Regions from separate parts of the Rhizobium sp. AB2/73 genome, predicted to be linked through region 2. Evidence: predicted binding sites of a transcription regulator. Region 2 holds the regulator's gene; each other region holds the start of a gene.

Region 1 (6,541 bases), on a different replicon from region 2:
GGCGACACGCCGGGACTGGATTTCCTCAATTCGGTCGCAACGCCGGTGGATGTGCCGATCGACTGGATTGACGATGGAGAGGGTCTGCTGCGCTGGCTGGAACAGGCAGGCCTAGTGCCGCGGGAAACGCTTGCCGCCATGCGCAAGCAGGCGCTGCCGGGCGAACTCGACAAAGTCGCCGACCAGGCAAGAAGCCTGCGTGAGTGGTTCAGAACTTTCGTAAACTCCCACAGGGGAAAGCCGCTGGCATCAGAGGCCTTGAACGATCTGGAACCGCTGAACCGTCTGTTGGAACGCGATGAAGGTTTTAGCCGGATTGTCACAAGAAAGCCGGGCGAAGATCGCGAACTCTGCCTTCAGCCGATGCGGAAATGGCGCTCACCGGAATCGCTGCTATTACCGATCGGCGAAGCGCTGGGACGTTTCGTCTGCACGGAAGATTTTTCCGATGTGAAGGCCTGCGAAGGCCACGCATGCACCTTGATGTTCGTTGACCATACGCGCGGGCGCCGCAGACGCTGGTGCAGCATGGCGATGTGCGGCAATCGCTCCAAGCAGGCAGCCCATCGACACCGGCTCAAGCAGAGCTGACGCCAGTCCCGCAAAAGACAGGCGTTTTGCTGGAAGCATGAATTACAGCTGGAGCTAAGCGGGCTCGCTACTGCCCGATATCTCTAGAGTCGGGCCAAGAACACCATTGACTCAGGCCGGATCTTCCCTGTGAAGATCGTGGATGGCGACCGCGTCGTCCGTGAAGGGCGGCAACAGCCAATCGGTGTGGCGTAGCGTCCGCTTGGTATCCTCAAGGCCCATATCCCAATGCTCGCGCATCGACGTGCCGGAAAACTCATAGTCCTTGGCGTGGCCTTCGTAGTTCTTGTGCTGATAGATCAGGTGCACGATATTGACGACGCCGGCATCGGAATAATCGGCAATCAGCTCTTCCTCTTCCGCGGTCAGCTGATCTTTCGGAACACGCTTTAACGCGCTCAGAAGCTTCATCTTCAGCCCGTGAATGCGCTTGAAATTGTCGGTGTTCTGCCGTGTGCGGCTCGAATACATGATGTCCTTATGGCGTGAAAGGACATCCGGCATGCTGCGCGGCAGGACGCCGCGGGCACTGAAGAGATCCACCTGGAAGACCAGAGAGCTGCGGTCCTCTTCCTGATCGAGCAGATATTGCAGCGGCGTGTTGGAGACGATGCCGCCGTCCCAGTAATACTCACCTTCGATGCGGATCGCCGGCAATGCGGGCGGCAGGGCGCCGCTCGCCATGATGTGCTCGGGGCCGATGCGGATATGGTCGGTGTCGAAATAGACGAAATTACCGGTGCGGACATTCACCGCGCCGACACTGAAACGCTTCTTGCCGTCATTCAGCACGTCGAAATCGATGAGCATCTCCAGCGTCTTCTTGAGCTCTGCCGAGTCATAGAAACTGGTGGCACCCTCGGCGCCCGGCAGTTCGAGCCAGGGATTGGGAAAGCGCGGCTTGAAGAAGCCGGGCTGCCCCATGGTCATCGTCATCCAGGAACTGGTGCGATTACGGATATCGCGGAAGAAATCGCCTTCCGGCGTATAGGCCCAGATCTTGCGGCCGGAAATGATCTGCCAGAACTGCTCCAGACGCTGCAACCGCCGGCCCGGCTCGTTGCCGGCGATGATCGCAGCATTGACCGCGCCGATCGAGACGCCGGAGAGCCAGGTCGGCTCGCATCCCGCTTCGGCAAGCGCCTGATAGACGCCGGCCTGATAGGCGCCGAGCGCACCGCCACCCTGGAAGACCAGGGCAACGCGATCATATTGCGCAGCTATTTCCGGAATGGTCGGCGCTACCGCCTTGATATTTCGTTCGAGCACGATCCGTCTCCAGTATGGTCTAACAATAAGGCTTCGGCTACCTGCGCTCGGCGAGATAGTCGTGAACGACTTCGCCTAGCCCGAGCGTCAGATCGGCGGTAAAATGAACAGCCGAAACCACTTCCAGCACGGGCAGTCGCGCGACGTCAGCCATGACATGCGGCCGAAGATCGAGGGCGGCCGGCGAAGTCCAGGCTTCCTTGATGGTAATATCGGTCAGATAGTAGCGCACCAGCTCGCAGATGCGCGGGGTCGCATCGACATGCGGCACAATCTTGATCAGGAAATTCGGCTCCGAGAGAGCTGATAGAAGCGGTCCCTGGTCGATCGGCTTGTGTTTGTAACCCATCGTCCCCGTAGCGCAGAGAACGCAGCCGTAATGCAGCGTGCCGACGATGACTTCGCCTTCGTTGACGATCTTCGGACTGGCAAGCTTCTTCGGAAAGCCCCAGATCTCGCGCCCGCCGGTGATCGGCGCATCGTCATCAAGATACATGGAGTGGACATAGCCGCCCTTTTGTCCGCGATAGGTCACCGGAATGACCTGTCCGGTCTCGGTGTAATCACCAAAGCCGGTGGAATCGGGCATGCGGATGAATTCATATTTCACCAGCGGCTCGTCGATTTCGAGCGGCGCCGGTACGACGGCTTCAAGGGCCTCGCGCGTGGTGCGATAGGTGATGATGATATATTCGCGATCGAAGAACCGATAAGGCCCTGGAGGATAGGAAGGATTGGTCAGCGGCATCGCATAGGCATGCTTCAGAATGTCTTCGACCTTCATCGTATTGTCCGTCGTTGGAGGAAATCGCCGGGCGTCGGAGCGAAAACTTGCATGGTTGCATGACAGTGAAGTGTCAGGGGACGAAAGCCCACGGCTCGGAGCAAATTGCGCTGTTATCAAAGCGACATATCCGGCTGGCAGTGTGCGCTCATATCGAGCATTTCCCTTGTCCAACCATCTCATAGCGATTGCGGGAGTAACATCATGGGTTCGTTGACTTCGAAGAATGCGCTGGTCACCGGTTCGACGAGCGGTATCGGGCTTGCGATCGCCCGCGCCTTTGCCGCCGAGGGCGCGAACGTGACGATCAACGGCCTCGGCGATGCCGATGCGATCGAAAAGGAACGCGCAGCCATCGAAGCTGATTTCGGCGTGCAGTGCCGCTACTCCGCTGCGAATATGATGAATGGTGAGGAAGTCACTGCCATGGTGCGTGAAGCCGAGGAAGCCTTCGGCAGCCTCGATATTCTCGTCAACAATGCCGGCATCCAGTTCGTTGCCCCGATCGAGGAATTTCCGGACGACAAGTGGGAAGCGATCATCCGCATCAACCTGCTTGCCGCCTTCTACGCCATCAAAGCTGCCATCCCCGGCATGAAGGCGCGCAAATGGGGCCGCATCATCAACACGTCTTCGGCACACGCGCTCGTCGCCTCACCTTTCAAATCAGCCTATGTTTCGGCCAAGCACGGCATTACCGGCCTCACCAAGACCATCGCTCTCGAAGCGGCGCAGAACGGCGTAACGGTCAACTCCATCGCGCCCGGCTATGTCTGGACGCCGCTCGTCGAAAAGCAGATCCCCGAGACCATGAAGGCGCGCAACATGACGGAGGAGCAGGTCAAGCACGACGTGCTGCTGGCCGCCCAGCCGACGAAGGAATTCGTAACCGTCGACGAAGTTGCCGCTATCGCGGTGTTCCTGTGCAGCGACGCCGCAAAGCAGATTACGGGCACGACGCTTTCCGTCGATGGCGGCTGGACCGCCGAATAACACCGAAGCCATAGCCGGCACATGCTTGAGCACCGTGCCGGCTCTCAGCAGCCCAGGGCTGCAGCAACGACATGAAAACAGAGCAGGAGGCGCACAATGACCGACGAAACCCAGGACCCGCTCAGCCGTATCAAGGATGAGATCGTCGACAGCTTCGACGAAGAGCTGGAGATGCAGCTCGAAGAGGACCGGCTGGACGAACTGGTCGCAGAAGGCCTTATCAGCGAAGGTGAGGCGACGCTCGACCGCCGCGTCTATTTCCGCGAACTTTTCCGGCTTCAGCACGAGCTCGTGCGCCTGCAGGACTGGGTCCAATACAAGAAGCTGAAGGTCGTCGTGCTGTTCGAAGGGCGCGATTCCGCGGGCAAGGGCGGCGCCATCAAGCGCGTCACGCAGCGCCTCAATCCGCGCGTCTGCCGCGTCGTCGCATTGCCGGCACCGACCGAGCGCGAACGGCATCAATGGTACTTCCAGCGCTATGCAGCGCACCTGCCGACCGCGGGCGAAATGGTGCTGTTCGACCGCAGCTGGTACAACCGCGCCGGCGTCGAGCGCGTCATGGGCTTCTGCTCGCCGGAGGAACTGGAGGAGTTCTTCCGGTCGGTTCCGGATTTCGAGCGCATGCTGGTTCGCTCCGGCATCATCCTCATCAAATACTGGTTCTCGATCACTGACGAGGAACAGGAATTCCGCTTCAACATGCGCATCCAGGATCCGCTGAAGCAGTGGAAACTTTCGCCGATGGACCTGCAGAGCCGCGTGCATTGGGAGGAATATACCAAGGCCAAGGAAGAGATGCTGGAGCGCACCCATATTCCGGAAGCGCCGTGGTGGGTCGTCCATGCCGTCGACAAGAAGAGGGCGCGACTCAACTGCATCGCCCATCTTCTGACTCAAATCCCCTACGAAAGCGTACCGAAGCCGGAAATCGTGCTGCCGGAACGCATGCGCAATGCGGACTATCACCGCACGCCGGTACCGCCGGAAATGTACGTGCCGGAAATTTACTGATCAGGACCGATGAGGGGCCTGCTTCCGGCGGGCCTCTCTGAAGGATTAGTTGAAAAAGGAAATCCCTGTCACTCGCCACCAGCACGCGAGGCCGGCTCAAGGTCAGGCTGAACGATAGGCCCATTCGGACATGGCGCCCAAGCCCAGCCGCCGCAAAAGCTCATAGGCGACTCTCCGGTTGATGGGATTGTGCAGCCTGAGAACTTTCGAGCCAAGAAAATCCATCTCCGCATGTTCAAACGGCAGGAGATGTCGTGCCCTGCCAAGTGCGGCTCGATAGAGCCCATGAAAATCCCGGCGGCAGACATAGGTCTTGTACTTCGTCACGCAAAAGGCGGCAAAGCTATCGCTGTTTCTGCGCAGAAAATCCGAGACACCGATCGTCACCTCCGGCCAGGCCGGATTGAACGTATCGTCGAAGGCGATGATGCCATGATCGGCCAATACGCTCTTCGCCAACCGGCTATCGGCAACGATGTGGCGAAGCAAATGTCCTCCGTCGATGCTGAAAAAACGAACCTGCCCAACCTTGTCGATGATGGCCTGCGGATCGAGCCCGGTGCTATCGCCCGTTATGACCAGGTCCTCATCAACGGGAATGCCCAGTGATCTTCCGTTGTCGAGGAAGCGTTGATATTGCGCACCATCCGCTTCTATGTCGAAAAGGTCGATCGCAAGCACATTGTCATCGGGTGCGCTGATCTTGCGCAGCAAAAAATAGGACCGCCCGTAGTAAACTCCGATTTCGGCGAGGCCGCCGTAAAGTTTCTCCTGCCTTTGTTTTTCGATCAACGACAGGAAGACAAGCGCATCCGGTGGGTCGATGTAACCATCGATTTTCTGAAGATCACGAAACACAAATTTTCGAACGCCCGATTTCAAATGTAAACCTCACTGGTTTTCTTCATGCATTTCGCCTCCGAGCCTGCTCATCGACTGGAACCGGCCGATCAAGAAACGCCCCCGTTTCTGCCGGAACCGCGAACAGCGAAGCCGGAAGCTCTCGAAAATTGGGACGGTGCGGCGTCAAGGCGAGCATCACTCACGGATATAGCGACCTTTCTGTCGTATTTTGGATAGCTATGCGCGTGTTGGATAGTCGGGCCTATGTCGGGTCCAGTACTGAAACCGCATCGCAGATAATGACGAATAGCGAGCCGGCATCCCAAGTGATGTATAATGTGAGTCTAAAATTCATATCATCGGCCGAGGAGACCGTCATGACTGCGCCGCATCCGTCCAAAACGCATATCGGCAACCATGCGCTGCATCCCGAAACTCAGATGCTGAATTACGGCTACGACCCGGAATTGTCCGAGGGCGCGGTCAAGCCGCCTGTTTTCCTGACCTCCACCTTCGTCTTCAAATCGGCCGAGGACGGACGTGATTTCTTCAATTATATCTCCGGCCGCACCGAGCCGCCGGCGGGCACTGGCGTCGGGCTCGTCTACTCACGCTTCAACCATCCGAACAGCGAAATCGTCGAGGATCGCCTCGCCGTCTATGAAAAGGCAGAAAGCGGCGCGCTGTTTTCCTCCGGCATGTCGGCCATCGCAACAACCCTTCTCACCTTTGCGCGACCGGGCGATGCGATCCTGCATTCGCAGCCGCTTTATGGCGGTACGGAAACGCTGGTCGCCAAGACATTCCTCAATCTCGGAGTAGCCGCCGTCGGCTTCGCCGATGGCGTCAACGAAGGCTCGGTGACGGCAGCTGCCGAGGAGGCGATGACCAAAGGCCGTGTCTCGGTCATTCTCGTGGAAACGCCTGCCAACCCCACGAACAGTCTCGTCGATATCGCCATGATCCGCCGCATTGCCGATGCGATCGGCAAGAGGCAGGGACACACACCGATCATCGCCTGCGACAACACGCTGCTCGGCCCGGTCTTTC
Region 2 (6,541 bases):
TTGCCGATCGAATTTACCGAGAAGGTAATCGACCCGACGGGTAAGCGCATGAACGATCCGAAGGTGCTGATCGTTGCCAATTACCCCGTGCTGGTGCGCGATGCGCTGGTGAAAGCGCTTGGCATCGATCCGGCCAATCGCACGCTTGCGCGCGAGGCGATGGCGATGGTGTCGGACAGCGCCAGGATCGTGTTGCGCGACAGAGTCGTTGCCAACCCCTCGATCATCGGGACGACACAGAACGTCACATTCCTGGCCAGCGCCAACATCGATTCCGCCAACAAGGGGCAGATCGATCTGACCGTCAGCGAGAAGGATCGCAAGATTTCCGACCGCCAGGTCGCATGGATGAAGCAACTCAGCGAAAGCGGCGCGCTTCACAAGGCCTTCAACAGCGGTCTCTTTCTGTCGGGCAATTCGAGCCGCCCCGAAGCGGCCGGGCTTGGTGTCGCGCTGATCGGCTCGCTCTACCTGATGCTGACCGTTCTCGTACTTGCCTTGCCGGTCGGCGTTGCTGCCTCGATCTATCTGGAAGAGTTCGCACCGAAGAACCGGCTGACGGATCTGATCGAGGTCAACATCAACAATCTCGCTGCCGTCCCCTCGATCGTCTATGGCCTGCTGGGTCTCTCGGTCTTCATCAACATGATGGGGCTGCCGCGCTCGGCATCGCTGGTCGGCGGCCTTGTACTGAGCCTGATGACGCTGCCGATGATCATCATCGCCACGCGCTCCGCCTTGCGTGCCGTGCCGCCGTCGATCCGCAGCGCGGCGCTCGGTCTTGGCGCATCGCGCATGCAGATGGTCTTCCATCATGTTCTGCCGCTTGCGATGCCCGGCATTCTGACGGGCACGATCCTCGGGCTTGCCCATGCGCTCGGCGAGACCGCGCCGCTGCTTCTGATCGGCATGGTCGCCTTTGTCGCCAACTATCCGGCATCGCCGCTCGATCCTTCGACGGCGTTGCCGGTGCAGATCTACATGTGGGCGAGCGAAGCCGAGCGGGCGTTTGTCGAAAGGACGTCCGGCGCCATCATCGTCCTTCTCTTCTTCCTCGTCGCGATGAACATCGGCGCCATCTTGTTGCGCCGCCGCTTCGAGCGGCGCTGGTAAGGGAGGGCGCATGAAATGAACATGATGACGGAAGCTGCCAGCGAAAAAGCCTTGGCCAAGAAGATGACGACGATCCCTTACAAGATGATCGGCCAGGACGTTTCTGTGTTCTACGGCGACAAGCGGGCGCTCTTCGACGTCAATCTGAAGATCCGCGCCAATACGGTCACGGCCCTGATCGGCCCTTCCGGCTGCGGCAAGTCCACCTTCCTGCGCTGCCTCAACCGCATGAACGATACGATCGAGACCTGCCGCGTCACCGGCAAGATCACGCTCGACGATCAGGATGTCTACGACGACAGCATCGACGTGGTGGAATTGCGCGCCCGCGTCGGCATGGTCTTCCAGAAGCCCAACCCGTTTCCGAAGTCGATCTACGAGAACGTCGCCTACGGCCCGCGCATCCATGGCCTGCATCGCTCAAAGGCCGATCTCGAGCATATCGTCGAAACCAGTCTGCAGAAGGCCGGTCTCTGGGGTGAGGTGAAGGATCGGCTCCACGATGCCGGCACGAGCCTTTCGGGCGGCCAGCAGCAGCGCCTCTGCATCGCGCGCGCCGTCGCGGTCAGCCCGGAGGTGATCCTGATGGACGAGCCGTGCTCGGCGCTCGATCCGATCGCAACCGCCAAGGTCGAGGATCTCATCCACGAGCTTCGGGAGAATTTCACCATCGTCATCGTGACGCATTCCATGCAGCAGGCCGCCCGCGTCTCGCAGCGTACCGCAATGTTCCATCTCGGCCACCTGGTCGAGGAGAACGACACCGATAAGATGTTCACCAACCCCGACGATTTCCGCACGCAGGATTACATCATGGGCCGTTTTGGTTGATGATGGCAGGCGCGCGGCTCCTTTCACACAGTTCACCTTGAGGATAGAAAAATGGTCTCCACTCACATTCTCTCAGCCTATGACGAAGACCTGAAGTTCCTGACGCGCCGCATTGCCGAAATGGGCGGCCTGGCCGAGCAGATGGTTAGCGACAGCGTACGCGCGCTAGTCAACAGCGACGCGGCCCTGGCCCAGAAGGTCATCTCCGACGACGTCGTTCTTGACCATGCCGAGCGCGAAGTTGGCGACAAGGCGATCGTCACCATCGCTCGCCGCCAGCCGATGGCAGCGGACCTGCGCGAAATCATGGGCTCGATCCGCATCGCCTCCGATCTGGAGCGCGTCGGCGACCTCGGCAAGAACACCGCAAAGCGCGTTATCGCCGTGCAGGGCACCGGCGTTCCCCGCCGTCTCGCCCGCGGCATCGAGCATCTCTCCGAACTGGCGCTAAGCCAGCTCAAGGAAGTTCTCGATGTCTACGCGACCCGCTCGCCCGATAAGGCCGTGTCGATCCGTGAACGTGACGAGGAAATCGACGCCATGTACACCTCGCTCTTCCGCGAGATGCTCACTTACATGATGGAAGATCCGCGCAACATCACCACCTGCACGCATCTTCTCTTCTGCGCCAAGAACATCGAGCGCATCGGCGACCATGCCACCAATATCGCCGAGACGATCTATTACATGGCGACCGGTGCTCAGCCGGAAGGCGAGCGCCCGAAGGACGATACCGCCAACACCGTCGGCGCAGTGACGGAATAATCTGGAAGCGAAGAAAGGAGACCATAGGCGCATGGTTCCGAGAGTTGCTGTTGTAGAAGACGAGGAAGCGCTCAGCGTTCTGCTGCGCTACAATCTTGAGGCCGAAGGCTTCGAGGTCGACACGATCCTCAGAGGCGATGAGGCCGAGCTGCGTCTCCAGGAGCGCATTCCCGATCTCCTGATCCTCGACTGGATGCTCCCCGGCGTGTCCGGCATCGAGCTCTGCCGCCGGCTGCGTATGCGGCCGGAGACGGAGCGCTTGCCGATCATCATGCTGACGGCCCGCGGCGAGGAAAGCGAGCGCGTGCGCGGGCTTTCGACCGGCGCGGACGATTACGTCGTCAAGCCGTTCTCGACGCCGGAGCTGATGGCCCGCGTCAAGGCGATGCTGCGGCGCGCCCGTCCGGAGGTTCTCTCCACGGTGCTGCGTTGCGGCGATATCGAGCTGGACCGCGAAACCCATCGCGTCCATCGCAAGAGCCGTGAAGTGCGGTTGGGGCCGACGGAATTCCGCCTGCTGGAGTTCCTGATGTCCTCGCCAGGCCGCGTCTTCTCGCGTTCGCAGCTGCTCGATGGCGTATGGGGGCACGATATCTACGTCGATGAACGCACTGTCGACGTCCATGTCGGCCGTCTGCGCAAGGCGCTCAATTTCTCCAATATGCAGGATGTCATCCGTACCGTTCGCGGCGCGGGCTATTCCATGGAAGCCTGAGCGGCTTGCCGCTCGGGTGTTACCATTACAGCGCCACGCGTCTTTCAAGACGCGTTAAGGTCGCTGTAACATCTTAAAATGCTGCATAATTTTCCCTTAAATCGATTCCGATTTAAGAAATTATGCAGGAGCGGCGGAAATAGAAAAACGGGCCTCGAGGGGCCCGTTTCTCTTTGTCTTGCTGGAATTTTCAGCCGTTGTTGCGACGGCGGTCATGCACCGGCTGGTAGGCCATGCGCTGATGATAGGTGCAGTAGGGCGACGAATCCGGGCTGTCATTGCCGCAGAAGTGGAAGTCGTCCTTCAGCGGGTCCCCGACCGGCCATTTGCAGGTGCGTTCCGTCAGCTCCGTCAGGCCGAGGCGGCGGGAGATCGGAACGACGACGTTCGATGCCGGGCGATACTGAATTTCATTGACGGAATCGATCTCGATCTCTTCCTTCAGCATGGTTGCGCCCTGCTGGCGGGCGACCACGGTGCGGGTAGCGACGCGCGAGCCGTAGGTCGTTGCGCGAGGAGCCGCGGCACTGCGCTTTGGCGTACGCGCCGCAGTTGCCGTGCCGCCTGCCTTCGCTCGGCCAGGAAGGTTCAGGCGGTGCACCTTGCCGATGACGGCATTACGGCTCACGCCACCGAGCTGCGCAGCAATCTGGCTGGCGCTCAATCCTTCGGACCATAGCTTTTTCAGCTTCTCGACGCGTTCGTCTGTCCAATTCATGCCCTGTCTCCGCTGTCGCGTTTCCGATGGCAGAATCCCTCACCATTGCCTCGCATGGGAACGAGGCGCGAAACGCTCTAAAATTGTGGTGACTAGTTCCGCCGCATGCAGTCTAGCAATTGCTTTTTAACCTAGTGTGAGGCTGACTCCGTGACAAGAGTCGCGAGAATCTTGAGGAATCGATTTCGAGGTTTTCCCCAACTTGCTGCCCAGGCGTGGCATTTCTGCAATAGGCGCCGCCGAACCTATCTCTTTTGCCCGCAAGCGCTATCTCGCACCTGCCAAAATGCCAGTTTTGTTGACATCGCGGTGCAAAACATCAATAGTGCCCGGGCCGCCGCAAGGCGGCATTTTTGATTTTTTCGGACCCGTTTCATCAAATGGAAGCGATCGGTCCTTAAAGTTGTGATCGAGGAGATATGGCCATGGCCGAGACCACGCCGCTTTATGACACCTACATGCGCGCTCCCCTGCGGTTCGAGCGAGGTGAAGGCGTCTGGCTGGTGACCGAAAGTGGTGAACGCTATCTCGATTTCGCCGCCGGCGTCGCGGTCAACTCGCTCGGTCACGCCCATCCTCATCTTGTCGCCGAGCTGAAGGCACAGGCCGACAAGGTCTGGCATCTCTCCAATCTTTATGAGGTGCCCGGTCAGGAGAAGCTGTCGAAGCGGCTGACGGAGGCGACCTTCGCCGACAAGGTATTCTTCACCAATTCGGGCGCCGAGGCGCTGGAATGCGCCATCAAGACGGCGCGGCGTTATCAATTCGCCAAGGGGCATCCCGAGAAGTTCCACATCATCACCTTCGAGGGCGCCTTCCACGGCCGCACCATCGCGACCATCGCCGCCGGCGGCCAGGAGAAGTATATCGAGGGCTTCGGGCCTAAGGCACCGGGTTTTGACCAAGTGCAGTTCGGTGATCTCGATGCCGTGCGTGCCGCCATCACGGATGCGACGGCCGGAATCCTGATCGAGCCGGTCCAGGGCGAGGGCGGCATCCGTCCGGCCACCAACGAATTCCTGCGCGGGCTGCGTGAGATCTGCGACGAACACGGCCTGCTGCTGATCCTCGACGAAGTACAGTGTGGCGTCGGTCGCACTGGCAAGCTTTTCGCCTATGAATGGGCCGGCATCAAGCCTGATATCATGGCTGTCGCCAAGGGCATCGGCGGCGGTTTCCCGCTCGGTGCATGCCTTGCGACCGCGGAAGCCGCCTCAGGCATGAAGGCGGGTACGCACGGCTCGACCTATGGCGGCAATCCGCTTGCCATGGCGGTCGGAAATGCCGTTCTCGATATCGTGCTTGCCGAAGGCTTCCTGCAGCATGTGCGCGATGTCTCGCTGGTCTTCCGCCAGGGGCTCGCCTCGCTCAAGGATCGTTTTCCTGACATCATCGAGGACGTTCGCGGTGAAGGTCTGATGCTCGGCATCAAGGCGGCGATTCCGCAGGCGGAGCTGCTGCAGGCGATCCGCGCCGAGCATTTGCTTGGCGTGCCGGCCGGCGACAACGTCATCCGCCTGCTGCCGCCACTGGTCGTCACCGCCGAAGAAGCACGCGAAGGTCTTGCCCGCCTGGAGCGTGCCGCCGAGCGTGCGCGCGCAGCTCGCACCAAGAAATCGGCTTGAGTTCAACGCCCGCTGACGGGGCGATTACTGCGCCGCGCGTCGAGGCGACGTGCAAAGGACGCGGTAACATTTAGGAATCGCATAAGCTTTCCATAAATCGATGCCGATTTAAGGGCTTATGCGCGCCCCACGCGGGCGTTATTGTTTTTTCTGGAGCACAGGTAAGGACATGGCTTCTCCGAAACACTTTCTCGACCTCTCTGCCGTTCCGGCTGCCGATCTGCGCAACATCATCGATGACGCGATCGTGCGAAAGAGCGCGCAGAAGGCCGGCACTGCCGACAAGCCGCTCGCCGGCAAGATGCTGGCGATGATCTTCGAGAAGCCGTCCACCCGAACCCGCGTTTCCTTCGATGTCGGCATGCGACAGCTGGGCGGCGAGACGCTGTTCCTCTCCGGCACCGAAATGCAGCTTGGCCGCGCCGAAACAATCGGCGATACGGCCAAGGTGCTGTCGCGCTACGTCGACGCCATCATGATCCGCACGACCGATCATTCGCGTTTGCTGGAGCTGGCCGAACATGCGACGGTTCCGGTCATCAATGCGCTGACCGACGATACGCATCCCTGCCAGATCATGGCGGATATCATGACCTTCGAGGAGCATCGAGGCCCCATCAAGGGCAAGACGCTCGCCTGGACGGGCGACGGCAACAACGTGCTGCATTCGCTGATCGAAGGGGCCGCGCGCTTCGGCTATCGCATGAATATGGCGGTGCCCCTTGGTTCTGAGCCGAAGGATCACTATCTGAACTGGGCCCGCAACGAGGGCGC
Region 3 (6,541 bases), on a different replicon from region 2:
CTTTGCCCGTGACTTCAAGAAGCTGGTGGGCGTCACGCCGAGCGAGTTTAGACGGCAGGGCGAGAACGACAGACCACGCCGATCCTGAGGTGATTGAGTGCCTCTCAGCTTACGCTTGAAGAGGTATTTCATGACAGAACCACCTCGATTGGCTTGGGACCTATGACGCGATAGAAGTCTGTCGTGCATGCCAGATTATTCGAAATGCATGCCGCGCTTTAGCTGGGGATTAAGAAGTGACGACCGAACAAAGCGTCCTGCGCATTTCCATCATCGTGACATTCGTTCTGGCCGTCGCCGGTATCGTCTTCGGCATTCTCTCCGGCTCCTATGCGATCGTCTTTGACGGCGTCTACGCGCTTACCGATGCGAGCATGACGATCGTGGCGCTGATCGTTTCCAATCTGATCATATCCTCCGCGACGAACACGACACCCGCCGGCAAATTCGCCAAGCATTTCACCATGGGCTTCTGGCACCTCGAGCCGATGGTGCTTGGCCTCAATGGCGTCCTCCTGACGGGAGCCGCAGTCTATGCCCTGATCAACGCCATCGGCAGCATCATGGCCGGCGGCCGTCATCTCTCTTTCGATCAAGCCATCATCTACGCGGTGCTGACCATGATCATCGCCTTCCTGATGGCGGCCTATGGCAACCGCGCAAACAAGACGCTCAGATCCAATTTCATCGCACTGGACGCCAAGGCCTGGATCATGACAGGCTGCCTGAGCGGCGCGCTGCTGCTTGCCTTCATCTTCGGTTTTTTCATTCAGGGAACGAACCTGCAGTGGATGTCGCCCTATGTCGATCCGGTCGCTCTTGCTCTCGTCTGCCTCGTCGTCATTCCCATGCCGATCGGAACGATCAAGCAGGCATTCGCCGACATCCTGCTCGTGACACCTGCGGATCTTCGGGAACATGTCGATCGCGTCGCGACCGACATAGTTCGACGCTACGATTTCTTATCCTACCGCTCCTATGTCGCGCGGGTCGGCCGCGGCAAGCAGATTGAGCTCTACTTCATCGTTGCACCGGATGGACCGGCGAAAAAGCTGGTGGAATGGGACCATATCCGCGACCAAATCGGCGAAGCGATCGGCGACGAAGGGCCGGACCGCTGGCTGACTATCGCTTTTACGACGGATCCGGAATGGGCGGATTGAGCAGCCGCTACCCCGCCAATCCTTGAACACTTCGGTAAGAAAGTCGACGAAGCTGCGCACCTTGCGATCCGATGTGGCGCGAGGGAATCAAGCGCTTTCCGTGTCGGCCGTCGAAAGAGTACCGGTTGCTGCCTGCTTCCTCCGCGCGACGCGAAACACGAGGCCCTGGACGCGGCGCGTAAACGGCCTCTCGACATATCTGAAAAGCGCCTGGGCAAAAGCGGCGGCGACCAGCGTCGCGAAGACGATGAACAGACCAAGAGGAAGGGTCCCCCCGATCACCTTCATCCAGATCGCGCGCAACGGCCGCAGGATGAACGGATGGACAAGATAAAGGCTGTAGGAGGCGTCTCCTAGAGCGACTCCCCAAAAGACAGGCCGCCTCTGGGGCGGAACGGGACCGATTGCGGCGGCGAGCACGAGCAGAGCCGCAGGCAGGCCGCTTCGCAAGAATTGCGGCAGGACCGCATCGTTCCAGGGCGCGGAGACGTGCACGAAGCCGAGGAGCCCGATGGCCGCCAGCCCAAGCGCCGGCCCGGCGCCGATCCTTGCACCGCTGCGGAAAATCAGAGCGGCATAGACACCGAACAGGAACTCCAGAATGATCGGGCTCGTCCAGAACGCTATCTGGACATGGTGGGGATGGATGAGCTTTCCGACAAGCGCCATTCCTACCATGAGAACCGAAAGCCAGACGACGCCCGACCGTATCGGCAGCAGGAGTGCCGCCGCGAAGAAGACGTAAAACAGCATTTCGTAGTTCAGTGTCCAACCGAGTGCGAGCACCGGCCTGATCTCATCCACGCCGCGCCCCGACGGAATGAAGAAATAGGACGCCAGGATATGGGGCAGGGAACCGATGGGAACGGCCAGCAGCGAGGGCGCCACCAACGCGCCGAGCAGCAGGGAACTCGTCAGCAGCCAGTAAAGCGGGACGACGCGGGCGCAGCGCCGCAGGAAGAAGCGCAATGAAGCACCACTTTTGCCGAATTCGGCGGCAGCCGTATGCATCATGATGAAGCCGGAAAGAACGAAGAAGATGTCGACGCCGAAACCGAGATTCCAGGCAGAGCCATCGACCGCTGCACGTCCCGTCGCTGCTGCAAGGATCTCTGTTTCGTGCAGAGCATGGGCGATGACCACGGAAAAGGCTGCGAGCGCGCGCAGCACCTGAAGGTTCAAGAGCATATGAGCGGATTTGCCGGCGTTGCCGCCCGCATCTTGTCCCTCAGGTATTTCTTTATGAAACCTCACCGGAAAGCTCAGCGAATGTTGCCCTGGATCTCCATTTGGTATCCACGACCATATAACGACTCGTAGCCGCATGCATAAATCGGCAACCCTGCTTTAGATTATAGTTATTCTTCAGTTAATATTTCAGACATTAGGCAGGATAAGCCGTCGCCAGGATGATATGTGCCTGAATTTTAGCAGCAACTTCGCTGCTACCGTGTCGGGCTTCGATTGCGGCGGCGACATAGTCGGTCGCAGCCTGCAGCCTCTCCGCTTCTCTGGCTTCGATTTCGTTACGAAGCAGAGTTCCCTGACAATAAGCGACGGCCGGAAGACGCGGCGAAGATGCCCGGCTTTGCTCGGCCCTCGTTTCAATCACAATTTCGGAGAAACCAGCCTTCTCGAGATCGCCGCGAATCCGATCCACATCGTGATAGCCATGCGGAGTGCGCGCTAGAAAGCGTGGCGGATCGTTGGGAAAAATCCGGGCAAGCGCGTTCGTGACATCATCCGCGAATATGTTCTCTTCGATGCGGTCCCAGACGTTGAAGAGGAAATGTCCACCGGGCTTCAGAACGCGCTTTGCCTCGCGATAGGCCGAGATACGGTCCGGAAAAAACATGGCGCCGAACTGGCAAAAGACGAGATCGAAGGATGCATTTTCGAAGGGCAACGACTGGGCATCCGCCTGCTGCCATGTGATGCGGCTGTCGGGAGCCTGCCGCGAAGCGGCGTAATCGAGCATCGGCTGGTTGAGGTCGGTGACGACGTAGTTTGCGCCGGGAGATAATTTCGGCGCCAATGCGCGGGTGACAACGCCGGTGCCTGCAGCGATTTCCAATACTGCGTCGGGCCGCAAGGACGCTGCTCGCTGGGCTATATCAGCCGCGTAAGGCTCGAAAATCAACGGCACCATGTGGTGGTCGTAATTTTCCGGAATCGAGCCAGCGAATAGCTTGTCTGCCTCCAACATCGCATCACCCGCTGCGCGCCTGATAAAGCACGATACTAGCATATCGCAGCAGACGCGTCATTCAGGCTTTGAAGAGATCCAATCGCGCGGAACCGGTCTATTCAGCCCGCGTCACCGCGCGCAAGCACGTCCAGAAGCTGGCTGGTGTTGTCGATGGAGAATTGCACGCGCTCGCCCGGCCAGACGGATTCCGAATAGGAAATCGGGGTGCCCTTGAGATCGACGTCCACCTTTCTCGACACAGCCACCGGCTGAGACATGGACTGGCAGAGTTGCTTTGCCTCCTCGCTTGTCGGCAGACGGACGACGATATCCGTGCGCAGGCGGATATAGTCGGGGATGCCGTATTCGGCCAGAATGACGGTGACGCTTCGCCCGCTGCGCCGCGCCTCGTCGAAACCTGGAAAACGGCGCACCGGATAGTAAGCATGCGAATAGTTGATCGGCTCCTCGTCGGCAAAGCCGCGGCGGACAATATGATAAACCGGCTCACCAAGTGGAAGCCGCAAAGCCTCTGCGATCAATTCCGAAGCGGGGACAACCTCCTCATGAATGGCCTGGCCGAGCGGTTCCCTGCCTTGATCGAGCAGGTTCTGGGAAAAGCGCGTGCGTTCGGACAGGCGATAATCGAGGCGACTATCCCTGACGAAGGTTCCGCGCCCCTGCTCGACCAACACGAGCCCCCGGCTTTCGAGACGGGAAATGGCGCGCCGTATGGTGTGCCGTCCGACGCCGAAACGTTCCATCAGGTCGGACTCCGTCGGAAGCTGCGCCTTTGGTGACAGGCGACCGGTCAGGATATCCTCCGCAATATCGCTTTCCACCTGTTGCCATTGCCCGTGCAGCAATTTCTTCTCCATGCCTGCCTTCCGAATTCAACCATGTCATTCGAATGTCATATATCGGCTACAGCATCGATTTTCAATCTGTGCCCGATATCGGAAATCCAACAAACAGCAGCCAAAGTCAATTTTACCCTCGAGCTTTAGCGCTTAGCCACGCTTCCCTTCATATGGATGTCACTCGCCGTCGGTAGGTAAATATCCGAATGTTTGATTAATCATTCGGATATTGAGGATAAGATGGTAGGACTTAATCGTCGTCAATTTATCGCGGGCACGACCGCAGTCATCAGCACATCGATCGCTTTGACCGGCAAGGCCCGGTCCGCCGACGCGGCTATCGAGATTTCGAGCACCTGGGGCTCCGACAAGCCGTTCCAGAAGGTTGTCGACGCTTTCAATGCCAAGCAGCTCGGCATAACCGTTACCAACCGTTTTGACGGCGACTATGAGGCCGTGACCGCCAAGGCGGTCGCGAGCGTCGCCGCTGGCCGTCCGCCGGCCATGATGATCACCGGCTGGAAGTTCGGCTATTTCGCCAAGCGCACGCTCGGCGCCCGCGACCTTCGCGAGATCAATTCCGCAAAGGCAGAGGCAATCCTCGCCAATTTCCGCCCGTCGGTCCTGCCGCTGGTCACCATCGACGGCGCCGTCATCGGTCTTCCTTGGGCGATGTCGACGCCGATCACCTATATCAACAGCGACATGTGGAAGGCTGCCGGCCTCGATCCCAATCTGCCGGAAACGCCTGATACCAAGTGGCTCTACGAAAGCGCCCGCAAGCTCGATGCGGCCCTGAAAGGCAAGCATCCGACCTATCGCTCGCCGATCTCCCTCTCCAACAACGAATGGACGAGCCAGTCCTTCATCCAGAATGCCGGCGGCTTCATCATCGATCCCGATGGCAAGTTGGCCCTGAACAGCCCGGAAACCATCGCCGGCATGACCGAATATTGCGCCCCGGCCCACGAAGGCCTTTGGCTTCCCGTCAGCGACAAGGAGCAGACGGCTGCGTTCCAGTCCGGCGCACTTGCGATTTGCACGACCAGCTCGACCGCCGCCGTCACCTTCCCCTTCGGTGCGGCAAAGGCTGTCACGACCAAATTCCCGGGGCTTCCGGGACATCAGCGCAAGATGAACAGCGGCGGCAATTTCCTTGCCGTTTACACGCGCAACAAGGAACAGGCGGAGGCCGCTCTAACCTTCCTCGAATTCTGCGCATCGAAGGAAGGCCAGACGCTTTGGTCTCAGACCGGCTACCTCAACACGTCGACGCACGACATTCCGCTCATCAACGAGTTCATGAAGCCGGCGGCGGCTCAGCTCGGCGATGGCCTGACCACAGAGACGATCTGGCCCGGCAAGCGCGGCCTCGAAGGTCAGGCCGTGTGGCGCAAGTGGGTCTCGCGCATGCTGCTCAAGGAAACGACGGTTGCCGACGGTATCAAGGGCGCTCATGACGAGCTTGCTGGGCTGATTTCGGCATAGGTTCGCATCATGCCATTTCGTCTTCGATCGCTGGCCCCCTACCTCTTCGTGGGGCCAGCCGTTTTTTCCGTGGCGATATTCCTCTATGGCCCGCTGATAGCGTCGATGTTGTTATCTGTGGTCGACTGGAATCTGCTGTCGGCAGACGTCCGCTTTGTTGGCGTCGATAACTACGCGTCCATTTTCGACAATCCAGATTTCCGCATGGCGGCGTGGAATACGCTGTTTTACTGCGTCGTCCTCATCCCGGCCGAGATCGTCATCCCACTGATCTTTGCGGTCATGCTGCATTCGGTGCGCAAGAATCCGCTGCAAGGGCTTTATCGCGGCAGCCTATTCCTGCCGACGATCGTCGCCTATTCAGTGGCAGGCGTTGCCTGGTCCTGGCTTTTCAATCCGGTCAACGGTCTCTTCAACGAGGTGCTCGGCCATTTCGGCTTTCCGCCGTCGCGCTGGCATACGGATCCGAACCTTGCGCTCCTCTGTGTCAGCCTCGTCACCTTCTGGAAGACCTTCGGCCTCAACATGCTTTTGTGGCTGGCAGCGCTCGCGAACCTGCCGCATCAGCTGCGTGAGGCGTCTGAGCTCGACGGTGCAGGTTCGACGCGGCATTTCTTCGACATAAGCCTGCCGCTGATGACGCCGACGGCCTTTTTCATCAGCGTCACGACCTTCTTCCATGTGCTTGACGACATTGTCGGCGTCATCGATGTGCTGACCCATGGCGGACCGGCGGGCAGAAGCTCGAGCCTTCTCTATTTCCTGTGGCAGCAGGGTCTGTTGTTCTTCCAGTTCGGGCCGGCAAGCGCCGTTGCCGTCATCATCATCATTCTCGTGCTCGC

What was found. Region 2 encodes PhoB, which activates phosphate uptake and scavenging genes when phosphate is short. Its sites were predicted from a motif close to TGTCATNNANCTGTCAT; they were not measured.
Region 1: I8E17_RS19875 (acetoacetate decarboxylase) is a predicted target of PhoB. The motif match lies at 2,704-2,720, and genes of this name have one in related genera.
Region 3: phnF (phosphonate metabolism transcriptional regulator PhnF) is a predicted target of PhoB. The motif match lies at 4,252-4,268, and genes of this name have one in related genera.

What each region holds. Positions count from the first base shown of each region.
Region 1 is NZ_CP067072.1:34,445-40,985, reverse strand. It holds gene I8E17_RS19885 (ABATE domain-containing protein) at 1-591, shown strand, start outside; gene I8E17_RS19880 (patatin-like phospholipase family protein) at 703-1,860, opposite strand; gene I8E17_RS19875 (acetoacetate decarboxylase) at 1,898-2,644, opposite strand; gene I8E17_RS19870 (3-hydroxybutyrate dehydrogenase) at 2,849-3,637, shown strand; gene ppk2 (polyphosphate kinase 2) at 3,734-4,648, shown strand; gene I8E17_RS19860 (class I SAM-dependent methyltransferase) at 4,751-5,530, opposite strand; gene I8E17_RS19855 (cystathionine gamma-synthase family protein) at 5,869-6,541, shown strand, end outside.
Region 2 is NZ_CP067071.1:127,288-133,828, forward strand. It holds gene pstA (phosphate ABC transporter permease PstA) at 1-1,113, shown strand, start outside; gene pstB (phosphate ABC transporter ATP-binding protein PstB) at 1,129-1,944, shown strand; gene phoU (phosphate signaling complex protein PhoU) at 1,996-2,709, shown strand; gene phoB (phosphate regulon transcriptional regulator PhoB) at 2,741-3,424, shown strand; gene I8E17_RS00680 (GcrA family cell cycle regulator) at 3,615-4,142, opposite strand; gene I8E17_RS00685 (aspartate aminotransferase family protein) at 4,568-5,767, shown strand; gene argF (ornithine carbamoyltransferase) at 5,937-6,541, shown strand, end outside.
Region 3 is NZ_CP067072.1:1,166,671-1,173,211, forward strand. It holds gene I8E17_RS25080 (helix-turn-helix domain-containing protein) at 1-88, shown strand, start outside; gene I8E17_RS25085 (cation transporter) at 237-1,163, shown strand; gene I8E17_RS25090 (acyltransferase) at 1,251-2,417, opposite strand; gene I8E17_RS25095 (class I SAM-dependent methyltransferase) at 2,548-3,369, opposite strand; gene phnF (phosphonate metabolism transcriptional regulator PhnF) at 3,471-4,229, opposite strand; gene I8E17_RS25105 (extracellular solute-binding protein) at 4,452-5,699, shown strand; gene I8E17_RS25110 (sugar ABC transporter permease) at 5,709-6,541, shown strand, end outside.